Regions from separate parts of the Duganella sp. FT27W genome, predicted to be linked through region 1. Evidence: predicted binding sites of a transcription regulator. Region 1 holds the regulator's gene; the other holds the start of a gene.
The links. Region 1 encodes LexA, which represses DNA repair genes until DNA is damaged. Its sites were predicted from a motif close to ACTGTATNNNNATACAGT; they were not measured.
Positions count from the first base shown of each region.

Region 2: the regulator LexA is predicted to act here: its motif matches at 3,321-3,338, upstream of recA (recombinase RecA).

Region 1 is NZ_WHIV01000002.1:566,441-572,356, reverse strand. It holds gene F8197_RS08745 (SPOR domain-containing protein) at 1-270, shown strand, start outside; gene F8197_RS08740 (CvpA family protein) at 299-787, shown strand; gene purF (amidophosphoribosyltransferase) at 851-2,377, shown strand; gene F8197_RS08730 (cystathionine gamma-synthase family protein) at 2,384-3,628, shown strand; gene lexA (transcriptional repressor LexA) at 3,660-4,298, opposite strand; gene F8197_RS08720 (DUF5695 domain-containing protein) at 4,450-5,265, opposite strand; gene rpsF (30S ribosomal protein S6) at 5,421-5,810, shown strand; gene priB (primosomal replication protein N) at 5,829-5,916, shown strand, end outside.
Region 2 is NZ_WHIV01000006.1:114,952-120,867, forward strand. It holds gene sucC (ADP-forming succinate--CoA ligase subunit beta) at 7-1,176, opposite strand; gene recX (recombination regulator RecX) at 1,647-2,102, opposite strand; gene recA (recombinase RecA) at 2,169-3,272, opposite strand; gene F8197_RS26155 (response regulator transcription factor) at 3,478-4,188, shown strand; gene F8197_RS26160 (sensor histidine kinase N-terminal domain-containing protein) at 4,185-5,726, shown strand; gene F8197_RS26165 (DUF4212 domain-containing protein) at 5,740-5,916, shown strand, end outside.

The DNA.
Region 1 (5,916 bases):
AAAACCGCCAAGCCCCCTGGTGCGTCCAACGTTGCAGCCGAATCCGGCCAGAAATTCGTACTGCAAGTGGCAGCCCTGAGCGACCAGGCCAAGGTCAGCGAACTGCGCGAGCGCCTCAAGCAGGCCGGCATCAATTCGTACACGCAAAAAGCGCCGTCGGGCGAGGTCACGCGCGTGCGCGTGGGGCCGTTCAGCAGCAAGGAAGAGGCGGAAAAAGTCCGCGCCAAGCTGCAAAGCATGGGCCTGGCTGGCCGCCTGGAAACCGTCTGACCTGTTTGCACCGTCCGGGACGTCTGTCGTGACCATCTTCGACTACCTGGTGATCTTCGTGCTGGCCGCGTCGGTCGTGATCAGCATGGTGCGCGGACTGGTCAAGGAAGTGCTGTCGCTGGTGGGCTGGATCGTGGCATTCGTGGTGGCCAACGCCTATGCGGCGCAACTGGCGGTCATGCTGCCCGAAGTTGTGCCCGGGGAAGTGCTGCGGCTGATCCTGGCGTTCATCGCCCTGTTCATCGGCGCGCGGATCCTGATGGGTTTGCTATCGATGGTGCTGGGCGCCTTGCTCGACGCCGGCGGCCTGAGCCTGTTCGACCGCCTGCTCGGCGCCGTGTTCGGCCTGGGCCGTGGCCTTGTAATCGTGCTGGCCGCCGTCATCTTGGGTGGGATGACGGCATTGCCGCAAGAAGAACTCTGGAAGAATGCGCTGCTCAGCCCGTACTGCGAGCTGGGGGCGCGCGTGGTCAAGGACTACCTTCCTGCTGCGATGGCGCAGCATGTGAATTTTTGAAGTTTAAATTTGTGAATTGAATCAACGTTTTTAAATCTGCAAGTCCAGTCCAGGAGCATCAACATGTGTGGCATCGTCGGCGTCGTCTCCCATCAACCTGTCAACCAACTGCTGTATGACGCACTGCTGCTGTTGCAGCATCGCGGCCAGGACGCGGCAGGTATCGCTACCAATCACAGCAGCATGTTCGCCATGCACAAGGCCAACGGCCTGGTGCGCGACGTGTTCCGTACCCGCAATATGCGTACGCTGCAAGGCAACTCGGGCATCGGCCACTGCCGTTACCCGACCGCCGGTTCGTCAAGCGAGGAAGAAGCGCAGCCGTTCTACGTCAACGCACCGTTCGGCATCACCCTGGCCCACAACGGCAACCTGACCAACTGGGAACAGCTCAAGGAAGAGATGTTCAAGAACGATCGCCGCCACATCAACACCGATTCCGATTCGGAAGTGTTGCTCAACGTGCTAGCACACGAAATCCAGAAGGCCACGGTCGATATCTCGATCGATGCCGAAACCATTTTCCAGGCGGTTACCGTGCTGATGCGCCGCGTGCGCGGCGGCTATGCTGCCGTGGCGCAAATCGCCGGCGTCGGTTTGCTGGCCTTCCGCGATCCGTACGGCATCCGTCCGCTGTGCCTGGGCATCAATGAAACCGAGCAGGGCAACGAATACCTGATCGCCTCCGAATCGGTGGCGCTCGAAGGCATGGGCTTCCGCTTCGTGCGCGACATCGCGCCCGGCGAAACAGTGTTCATCGACAACGACAAGCAACTGCACACGCGCCAGTGCGCCGACAATCCGTCGCTCAATCCGTGCGTGTTCGAATTCGTGTACCTGGCCCGTCCCGACTCCGTCATCGATGGCGCTTCGGTGTACAGCACCCGCCTGAAAATGGGCGAGTACCTGGCCAAGAAAATCGTGCGCGAAGGCCTGGCCGACGATATCGACGTCGTCATGCCGATTCCCGATTCGTCGCGTCCGGCAGCAATCCAGCTGGCGCTGGCACTGGGCAAGGAATACCGCGAAGGTTTCATTAAAAACCGCTACATCGGCCGTACCTTCATCATGCCAGGCCAGGCGGCACGCAAGAAATCCGTGCGCCAGAAGCTGAACGCGATTCCTGACGAGTTCAAGGACAAGGTTGTGCTGCTGGTCGATGACTCCATCGTGCGCGGCACCACCAGCCGCGAGATCGTGCAGATGGCACGCGACTCGGGTGCCAAGAAAGTGATCTTCGCATCAGCCGCGCCACCGGTGATCTACCCGAACGTTTACGGCATCGACATGCCTACCCGCGACGAGCTGATCGCCCACGGCCGCACGGTGGAAGAAGTGTGCCGCGAGATCACCGCCGACGCCCTGGTGTACCAGGACATCGATGCGCTCAAGCAAGCCATTTCCGACGTCAACCCGGCGCTGACCAGCTTTGAAGCGTCGTGCTTCGACGGCGTGTACATCACCGGCGACGTCAGCCGCGAGTACCTGGACAAGCTCGAAAACGAGCGCAACAACCCGACCAAGGCCGCCAAGCCGGAAGACGCGGGCCGTTCGCAGCTGAACCTGAACCTGGCCGCCGCCGAGGGCTGATCGTCCATGACAGACAAGAAAAACTACGGTTTCACCACCACCATCCTGCACAACGACCGCCAGAAGGGCATCGAGCACGGTTCGCTGCACAAGCCGATCCATACGTCGGTCGCGTTCGGTTATGCCGATGCGCGCCAGCTGGCCTCGGTATTCCAGGGCAAGGAGCCGGGCTTCCGGTACGGTCGCCAGGGCAACCCGACCATCGCCGCGCTGGAAGACAAGGTGAACAAGATGGAGCAGGGCGTGGGCACGATCTGCTTCGCTACCGGCATGGGCGCGATCGGCGCCGTGTTCCAGGCGCTGCTGCGCACCGGCGACCACGTGGTGTCGTCGTCGTTCTTGTTCGGTAACACCAACAGCCTGTGGCAAACCACCATGGCGCAGGGCGTGGGCGTGTCGTTTGTCGATGCCACCGATGTTGCCAATGTCGAGGCGGCGATCACCGACAACACCCGCGTGGTGTTTGTCGAAACCATCGCCAACCCGCGCACGCAGGTGGCGGACCTCAAGCGCATTGGTGAACTGTGCCAGGCGCGCGGCATCCTGTACGTGGTCGATAACACCATGACCACGCCGTATTTGTTCCGGCCGAAATCGGTCGGTGCCGGCCTGGTGGTCAATGCGCTGACCAAGTCGATCGGCGGCCACGGCAATGCACTCGGCGGCAGCCTGACCGACACCGGCGCGTACGACTGGACCCGGTTCCCCAACATCTACGAGAACTATAAAAAGGCGCAGCCGGTGCAATGGGGCCTGGCGCAAATCCGCGCCAAGGCGCTGCGCGACTTCGGCTCGTCCTTGGCGCCCGAGGCGGCGCACCACATTGCCGTCGGCGCCGAAACCCTGGCGCTGCGCATGGAACGCACCAGCAGCAACGCGCTGGCGCTGGCCACATTGCTGGAATCGGACGAGCGGGTGGCGGCGGTGTACTACCCGGGCCTGGCGTCGCATCCCCAGCATGGCATCAGCGCCGAGCTGTTCCGCAAGCACGGTTCGCTGCTGAGCTTTGAGCTGAAAGATGGCATCGATTGCTTCGACTTCCTCAATCGCCTCAAGCTGGCGATCCCGGCGTCGAACCTTGGTGACACGCGCACCCTGATCATCCCGGTGGCGCACACGATCTTCTTTGAAATGGGCGCCGAACGGCGTGCATCGATGGGGATTGCGGAGTCGCTGATACGGGTGTCGGTCGGCATCGAGGATGAGGACGACCTGCTGGAAGACTTCAGCTGCGCGCTGGAAGGTTGTTAAAACAATGGACCGCCGCGGCGGTCCATATTTTTTAGTGCCAGGTGCGCATCAGGCCTACTGCCAGGCCTTCCAGTGCAAACTCGTCCGCCTCGGGATCGACCTTGATGATCTTGAACTCCGGGTTTTCCGGCAGCAGTTCCACCAGCGACCCCGTCTTGCGATAGCGCTTGACCGTTACCTCGTTGCCGATACGCGCCACCACGATCTGGCCATTCTTGGCGCTGTCGATTTTTTTCACGGCCAGCAAATCGCCATCCATGATGCCGGCGTCGCGCATCGATTCGCCGCGCACCTTGAGCAGGTAGTCGGGCTTGGCCGAGAACATGGCCGGATCGACGTTGTAGCTCGCTTCCAGGTTTTCCTGCGCCAGAATCGGCGAACCGGCAGCCACGCGGCCGATCAGCGGCAGCGACATCATCAGCGCGGCAGGCATTTTGGACGTCGAGGGTTCGGCATGCACACCGAGCAGGCGGATGCCGCGCGAGGTGCCGGCAGCGATTTCGATCGCGCCCTTGCGCGCCAGCGCCTGCAAATGTTCCTCGGCGGCGTTGGCCGACTTGAAGCCCAGTTCGTTGGCAATCTCGGCGCGCGTGGGCGGGAAGCCGGTGTTTTCGATGGCGTCCTTGATCAGATTGAGAATTTGTTCCTGGCGTGCGGTGAGCTTGATCATGGGCGTGGTCAGTAAAAAATGGGCTGTGTATATAGACAGTCTGTATTTTTGTACAGTATGACCGCCAATGCAAGGGAATTTCTTGCTTTGAGCGAAATAATGTGAAAAAAGTTGTTGCACAGGGGAGTTTGTCGCGCTCCCCTATGAGAAATCAGCGCGTTGCCCCTTGCGGCTGGATCACGAATCGCACGCCGATGTCACGTTTGGCGCCCGGTTTGAGGGTAAACCCGCTGGTGACCCAGCTGGCGTACTGTTCGCCCTGCAGTTGCCCGCTTGGCATGTCTTGCCAGCTATCGAGCCGGGTGCGGCCGTCCGGTTGCAGCCGCAGCGCCGGTGCCTGGCCGTTCGCGCGCGCCACTTCCACCGAGCCCAGCGCGCCCGGGCGCGGCTTGACGGTGCTGCTGCTGGCCTGCCGTTCCTCGGCAGTGGCGCCGAAACCATGCTGCTCGAACACAATCGGCATGCTGGCGGACACCACCTGCACCGGTTGCCGGCCCCGGTTGATCAGCGTAAAGCGCAGCACCAGCGTGCCGCGTTCGTTGAGCCAGCGCCGTTCCACCGCCAGCGGTGCGCTGGCGCCCATCTCGGCGCCCATGCTGGCGCTGATGTCGGCAGCGGCCAGCGCCCGGCCTGCGGGCAGTATGCGGATCGGCCGGCGCGCCTCGAACGAGGTGTAGGAGCGCTGCGCGCCATCGCCGGTGCGGACGGTCAGGGCCAAGTCGCCCAGGTGGCGGTAGCCATTGCCCTGGCGCGCATCTTCGCGCGGGCCGGGCACGAAATCGAAGCTGGGGTCGAGCACGGGCGTGAGGCGCGCCAGGGTCTGGGTGTCGGTGCGCAGCGCGAACAGCAGGGCAGGGGTGCTGTAGGCGCGGGTCTTGATGGGCGCCGCTTCGTGCGGTGCAGCAGCCAGACCGGGCGGAGAGAACAGCAGGGCGGGCAGCGCTGCAAGTGCAATCAGATGCTTCATGATCGTGTTCCCAGGACAAGAAAATCGCACTGTAGCACCGGCAACACCATGCTGGCGTTCCGCTGAAAAAGCTGCTATAGTCGCGGGCTTACCTCTTCCCACACCTGTCTTGACGCCAGGGTGGGCTATATTCACAAGTCCTTAAGGGAGTTTTCATGCGTCACTACGAAATCGTATTTATCGTCCACCCGGACCAGAGCGAGCAAGTGCCCGCGATGATCGAACGTTACAAAACCACTGTAACGACCCGCGGTGGCTCCGTGCACCGTGTTGAAGATTGGGGCCGTCGTCAGATGGCTTACTCGATCCAGAAACTGGCCAAAGCACACTACATCTGCCTGAACATCGAATGCGACAACGAGACCCTGGTCGAGCTGGAAACCGCATTCAAATTCAATGATGCCGTGCTGCGTCACCTGACCGTCAAGCTGAAGAAAGCGGAAACCGCTCCTTCGCCAATGATGAAGTCGGTACAACGTGAAGATGCTGCCAAATCGCATCGCACCGAAGCCCCAGCAGCTGCTCCAGCTCCTGCCGCAGCCTAATTGTTTCAAGGAACCGAGCTGAACCAGCTCCAGTTCACTGCCCTCATTGCCGAACGTGACGCCTTGCGTTACACCCCGGCAGGCATGCCGATCATCAATGCTGTAC
Region 2 (5,916 bases), on a different contig from region 1:
CCTTAATTAAGCTTGACCGGCAGCAGCTGCAACAACGCTCTTCGCTGCTTCTTCCATGGTGTCGGCTGCGATGATCGGCAGACCGGAATCGGCCAGCATCTTCTTGCCCAGATCTTCGTTGGTGCCCTTCATGCGCACGACCAGCGGCACGTTCAGCGACACGGCTTTCACTGCGGTGATCACGCCTTCGGCGATCACGTCGCAACGCATGATGCCGCCGAAGATGTTCACCAGGATGGCTTTCAGGCCTGGGTTTTTCAGCATGATCTTGAACGCTTCGGTGACTTTCTCAGCCGTGGCGCCACCGCCAACGTCGAGGAAGTTGGCCGGCTCGCCGCCGAACAGCTTGATGGTGTCCATGGTGGCCATGGCCAGGCCGGCGCCGTTCACCAAGCAGCCGATGTTGCCGTCGAGCGAGATGTAAGCGAGGTCGAATTTCGACGCTTCGACTTCAGCTGGATCTTCTTCGTCCAGATCGCGGTAAGCGACGATTTCTGGTTGACGGAACAGTGCGTTGGCGTCGAAGTTGAACTTGGCGTCCAGGGCGATAACTTTGCCCGAACCGGTCAGGATCAGCGGGTTGATTTCGGCCAGCGACGAGTCGGTTTCCCAGTAGGCTTTGTACAGGCCTTGCAGGTTGGTGACGGCGTCAGGGATCGAGGCTTCTGGTACGCCGATTTTGGCAGCGATGCCGGCAGCTTCAGCGTCGGTCAGGCCAACCGATGGATCGATGGCGATCGAGTGCAGCAGTTCAGGGTGCGATTCAGCGACTTCTTCGATGTCCATGCCGCCTTCCGACGAGGCCATCAGAACAACGCGCTGCGATACGCGGTCGGTGACCAGCGATACGTACAGTTCCTTGTTGATGTCTGCGCCTTCTTCGATCAGCAGGCGACGTACTTTTTGGCCTTCTGGACCGGTCTGGTGCGTGACCAGTTGCATGCCCAGGATTTGCTCGGAGAATTCTTTAACTTGTTCCAGCGATTTTGCGACTTTCACGCCGCCGCCTTTACCACGGCCACCGGCGTGGATTTGTGCTTTTACAACCCAGACCGGGCCGCCCAAGGTTTCAGCAGCTTTTACTGCCTCTTCGACGGACAGGCACGGAATACCGCGTGGTACCGTCACTCCGTATTTCCGGAGGATTTCTTTGCCTTGATACTCATGGATCTTCATGCTGGCTTCCCTTCTGATGCTGATGTGTAAAAATCGATTAAGACTGCGGAATAGTGTGATGCTCGGGTAAAACTATGGCCCGGTCGCTGATCGTACTGGCGGCAAGGCAAATCGGGGGGTGCATGAGGAGGGTGTAACCGGCATCGATACCATGCGGTCCGCCATGGCGTGTACACGCTGAGGCGGCGATCGCGCGCGTGCGGGACGCACGACGAGGAACAGGAATCGACAATGACATAAGATGAATACCGCTCGCGCGGCATGATTAGTTAGCAGCCCTGTACATTTCTCTTATAAAAAATATACGTTGCCGTAGCTTCTACGGACAACCACCGCACCCACGGTGCTGCAAAAACCGTAAAAGTGTAGCACACCCCAGACCGAGTTGATACGTGTCATATGACATCTGGCGATAAACCGTTGGCGCTGGCAGGGGTATTTGCAGGCATTCACAATGGAAATATCGGCAATCACTGGTCGAAATCGGCCGTACCCTTCATGGCGGTGCGAATGGCGCGCTGGGAGAAACCGCGTTGCAGCAGGAAGCGCATTTGCTTGTTGCGTCCTTCGGGGTCGGTGGCGACTTCGCCGAACTTGCGCTCCCAGATCTCGCAGCAGCGCGCGGTCTCGGTGTCGGCCAGGCCGGCCTTGAGATCTTGCAGCGCTTCGCCCTGCACGCCGTGGATTTGCAGCTCGGCCATGATGCGGGCATTGCCGAAACGGGCAGAACGGCGGTGGATCAGCGATTCGGAAAAACGTTCTTGCGACAGCCAGTTGTTTTTTTCGAGCAGGTCGAGCAAGGCGTCGACGTCGTCGGTGTCTTCGGCATAGCGTGCGAGCTTGCGCGACAGTTCGAGACGGCTGTGCTCGCGTTGGGACAGGTAGCGCAGGGCGCGGCCTTTGAGGCTGAGGGGGGGACGGGGCATGATGGAACCTCTGAGAATGCCGGGCGCTGATGGCCCGGCACTCCTTAAAACATACGCAACGTCAACTTACGCCGCGTCGGCTTCGCCTTTGGAAGGCTTGAGCTTGACGACGGTATCAGGCTTTTCAGCGGCCACTGGCGCCAGTGGCGGCAGCGAACGTACGCCCAGCGATTCGCGCACGCGGTTTTCGATTTCCCACGCCAGTTGCGGGCGCTCTTGCAGGAAGATACGGGCGTTGTCCTTGCCCTGGCCGACGCGTTCGCCGTTGTAGCTGTACCACGAACCCGATTTCTCGACGATCTTCGCTTCCACGCCCAGGTCCAGGATTTCGCCTTCGCGCGACGTGCCGGCGCCGTACAGGATGTCGAAGTGCGCTTCCTTGAACGGTGGCGCGATCTTGTTCTTGACGACCTTGACCTTGGTTTCGTTACCGATGACTTCGTCGCCGGACTTGATCGAACCGGTACGGCGGATGTCCAGGCGCACGGAGGCGTAGAACTTCAGCGCGTTACCGCCGGTGGTGGTTTCCGGGCTGCCGAACATGACGCCGATTTTCATGCGGATCTGGTTGATGAAGATGACCAGGGTGTTGGTGCGGTTGATCGAGCCGGTGAGCTTGCGCAGTGCTTGCGACATCAAACGTGCTTGCAAACCTGGCAGCGAATCGCCCATGTCGCCTTCGATCTCGGCGCGTGGGGTCAGCGCGGCGACGGAGTCGATCACGACCATGTCAACGGAACCGGAACGCACCAGGGCGTCGCAAATTTCCAGCGCTTGTTCGCCGGTGTCCGGTTGCGAGATCAGCAGGTCGCTCAGGTTGACGCCCAGCTTTTGGGCGTAGGTGACGTCCAGTGCGTGCTCGGCATCAATGAACGCGCAGGTGCCGCCCAGTTTTTGCATTTCCGCGATGGTTTGCAGGGTGAGCGTGGTTTTGCCCGAGGATTCAGGACCGTAGATTTCCACCACGCGGCCGCGCGGCAGGCCGCCGACGCCCAGCGCCACGTCCAGGCCCAGCGAACCGGTGGAGACCACTTGTACTTCTTCGATAGGCGCACTGGCATCCATGCGCATGACGGAACCTTTGCCGAACTGCTTCTCAATCTGAGCCAGCGCGGCGGCCAGCGCCTTGGCTTTCTCGGATGCGGGTACTACAGCTTTTTTATCGTCCATAATGTGCTTTCAACCAGTTGGTGGTGACAATTTGTCGGTACAGGTAGTACTGTATAAAAAAACAGTGATGAGCGCAAGCGCGATTTGATTGAAATGTCGATTAATTTTGGCGACGCCCGGGCGCCGTGCAAAAATTCGCCAGCAAGCAAAAAATCCAACACAATACCGGCTTGAGTCTTTGCCCCAGTGCACCCGGAGTATCCACATGCGTATATTACTTGCCGAAGATGACGGCGTTCTCGCCGACGGGCTTACCCGCTCGCTGCGCCAGTCCGGCTACGCCATCGATTGCGTGCGCAACGGCCAGGAGGCCGATACCGCCCTCTCCACCCAGGAATTCGACCTGCTGATCCTCGACCTGGGCCTGCCCAAGCTGTCGGGCCTGGAAGTGCTGCGCCGCTTGCGCTCGCGCGGTTCGCTGCTGCCGGTATTGATCCTCACTGCAGCCGACTCGATCGAGCAGCGCGTCAACGGCCTCGACCTGGGCGCCGACGACTACATGGCCAAGCCGTTTGCGCTATCGGAACTCGAAGCGCGGGTGCGCGCCCTCACCCGCCGTGGCGCCGGTGGTGGCGCCACCGTGATCAAGCACGGTCCGCTGTCGTACGACCAGGTGGGCCGCAGCGCCTATATCAACGAGCAGATGCTGGACCTGTCGGCGCGCGAGCTGGGCTTGCTGGAAATCCTGCTGGCCCGCACCGGCCGCCTGGTCTCCAAGGAGCAACTGGTCGATCACCTGTGCGAATGGGGAGAAGAGGTGAGCAACAACGCCATCGAGGTATATGTGCACCGGCTGCGCAAGAAGATCGAGGTGGGCGGCGTGCGCATCGTCACCGTGCGCGGTCTCGGCTATTGCCTGGAAAAATATTCTGAAGCGAAGGCTGCCGCCGTCGAAGCCGGAGACGCGGTCAAGTGAGCCACCAGGCGGCCGACGCGGGAGACGACGCCCCCGAGTACCAGCCGCCTGTCGTCGAGCCCGACGAGAGCATGCAACGCTCGCTGTTCGGCGAGATCCTCGACTGGATGCTGGCGCCGCTGCTGCTGCTGTGGCCGATGAGCATCGCGATTACGTACCTGGTGGCCAAGTCGATCGCCAATCAGCCGTTCGACCATGCGCTGGAAGACAGCGTGACCGTGCTGGCGCAGCAGGTGCGCTCGGTCGATGGCAAGCTGATCCGGGGCTTGTCCGGCGCCGCGCGCGACATCCTGCGCGCCGACGATGTCGATAACATCTATTTCCAGATCCTCGGGCCGCACGGCGACGCCATCGACGGCGACCGCGACCTGCCCCACCCCGGCAGCGATCCCGACGAAGACCAGGCCCGCGCCGGCAGCGTGCGCTTCCGCAACGACACCATGCATGGCACGCCGGTGCGCGTTGCCTACATCCATATCCGCGTGGAACCCAGCGACAGCGCCCCCTCGCCCCATCCGCCGCTGGCGCTGGTGCAAGTGGCCGAAACACTGGAAAAGCGCGCCCAGCTCGCCAACGAGATCATCAAGGGCGTGATCCTGCCGCAGTTCATCATCCTGCCCATCGTGCTGGCCCTGGTGTGGTTTGCGCTGTCGCGCGGGCTCTCTCCGTTGGCGCAGTTGCAGGAACGGATACGCGCACGCGGGTCGGACGACCTCAGCCCCATCGCCTCGAACCTGGTGCCGGAGGAAATTTCGCCGCTGGTCGGTTCGCTCAACGAAATGCTCGAACGGCTCGGCCACACCATCGAGATGCAAAAACGGTTTATTGCCGACGCCGCGCACCAGATGCGCACGCCGCTGGCCGGCATGCGCATGCAGTCCGAGCTGGCGCTGCGCCAGACCGACAGCGGCGAAATCCACCGCTCGCTCGAGCAACTGGCCAAGAGCTCGGAATCGGCCACGCGGCTGGTCAACCAGCTGCTGGCCCTGGCCCGCGCGGAAAACCAGCCGCAGGCCGGCTCCAGCATGGTGCAACTGGAACTGTCGGCGCTGGCGCGCAGCACCGTGCACGACTGGGTGCAGGCCTCGTTCGTGCAGCAGATCGACCTCGGCTACGAAGAGCCGCCAGCACCGGTGCACATCGCCGGCGACCCGACCATGCTGCGCGAGCTGCTGTCCAACCTGATCGACAACGCGCTGCGCTACACGCCGGCCGGCGGCAGCGTTACCGTGCGGGTGCGCGTCGATATCGAAGACCATGCGCTGCTGGAAGTGGAAGACACGGGCCCCGGCATTCCACCGGCCGAGCGCACCCGCGTGTTCGAGCGGTTTTACCGCATACTCGGCAACACTGCCGAAGGCAGCGGCCTGGGCTTGGCCATCGTGCGCGAAATCGCCCAGCAGCACGGCGCCGAGGTGGATGTGTTCAACAATCCGCGCGTACAACTGGCCAAGTTGCCGGGCAGCCTGTTCCGCCTGACCTTCCCGCTGCCAGCCGATCCGCCAGATGCGCCCGATGAGCCGCCCCACTTTGGATAGCCAAGGATAAAGCATGGATAAAACCATTCGCCGCCACCACTGGCAACAGACCCGCCGCATGACCGGCTGGTTACTGCTGCTGTGGCTGATCACCACGTTTTGCGCGGCGTTTTTTGCGCGCGAACTGAACAACCTGTCGATCTTCGGCTGGCCGCTGTCGTTTTACCTGGCCGCGCAAGGCGCGTCGCTG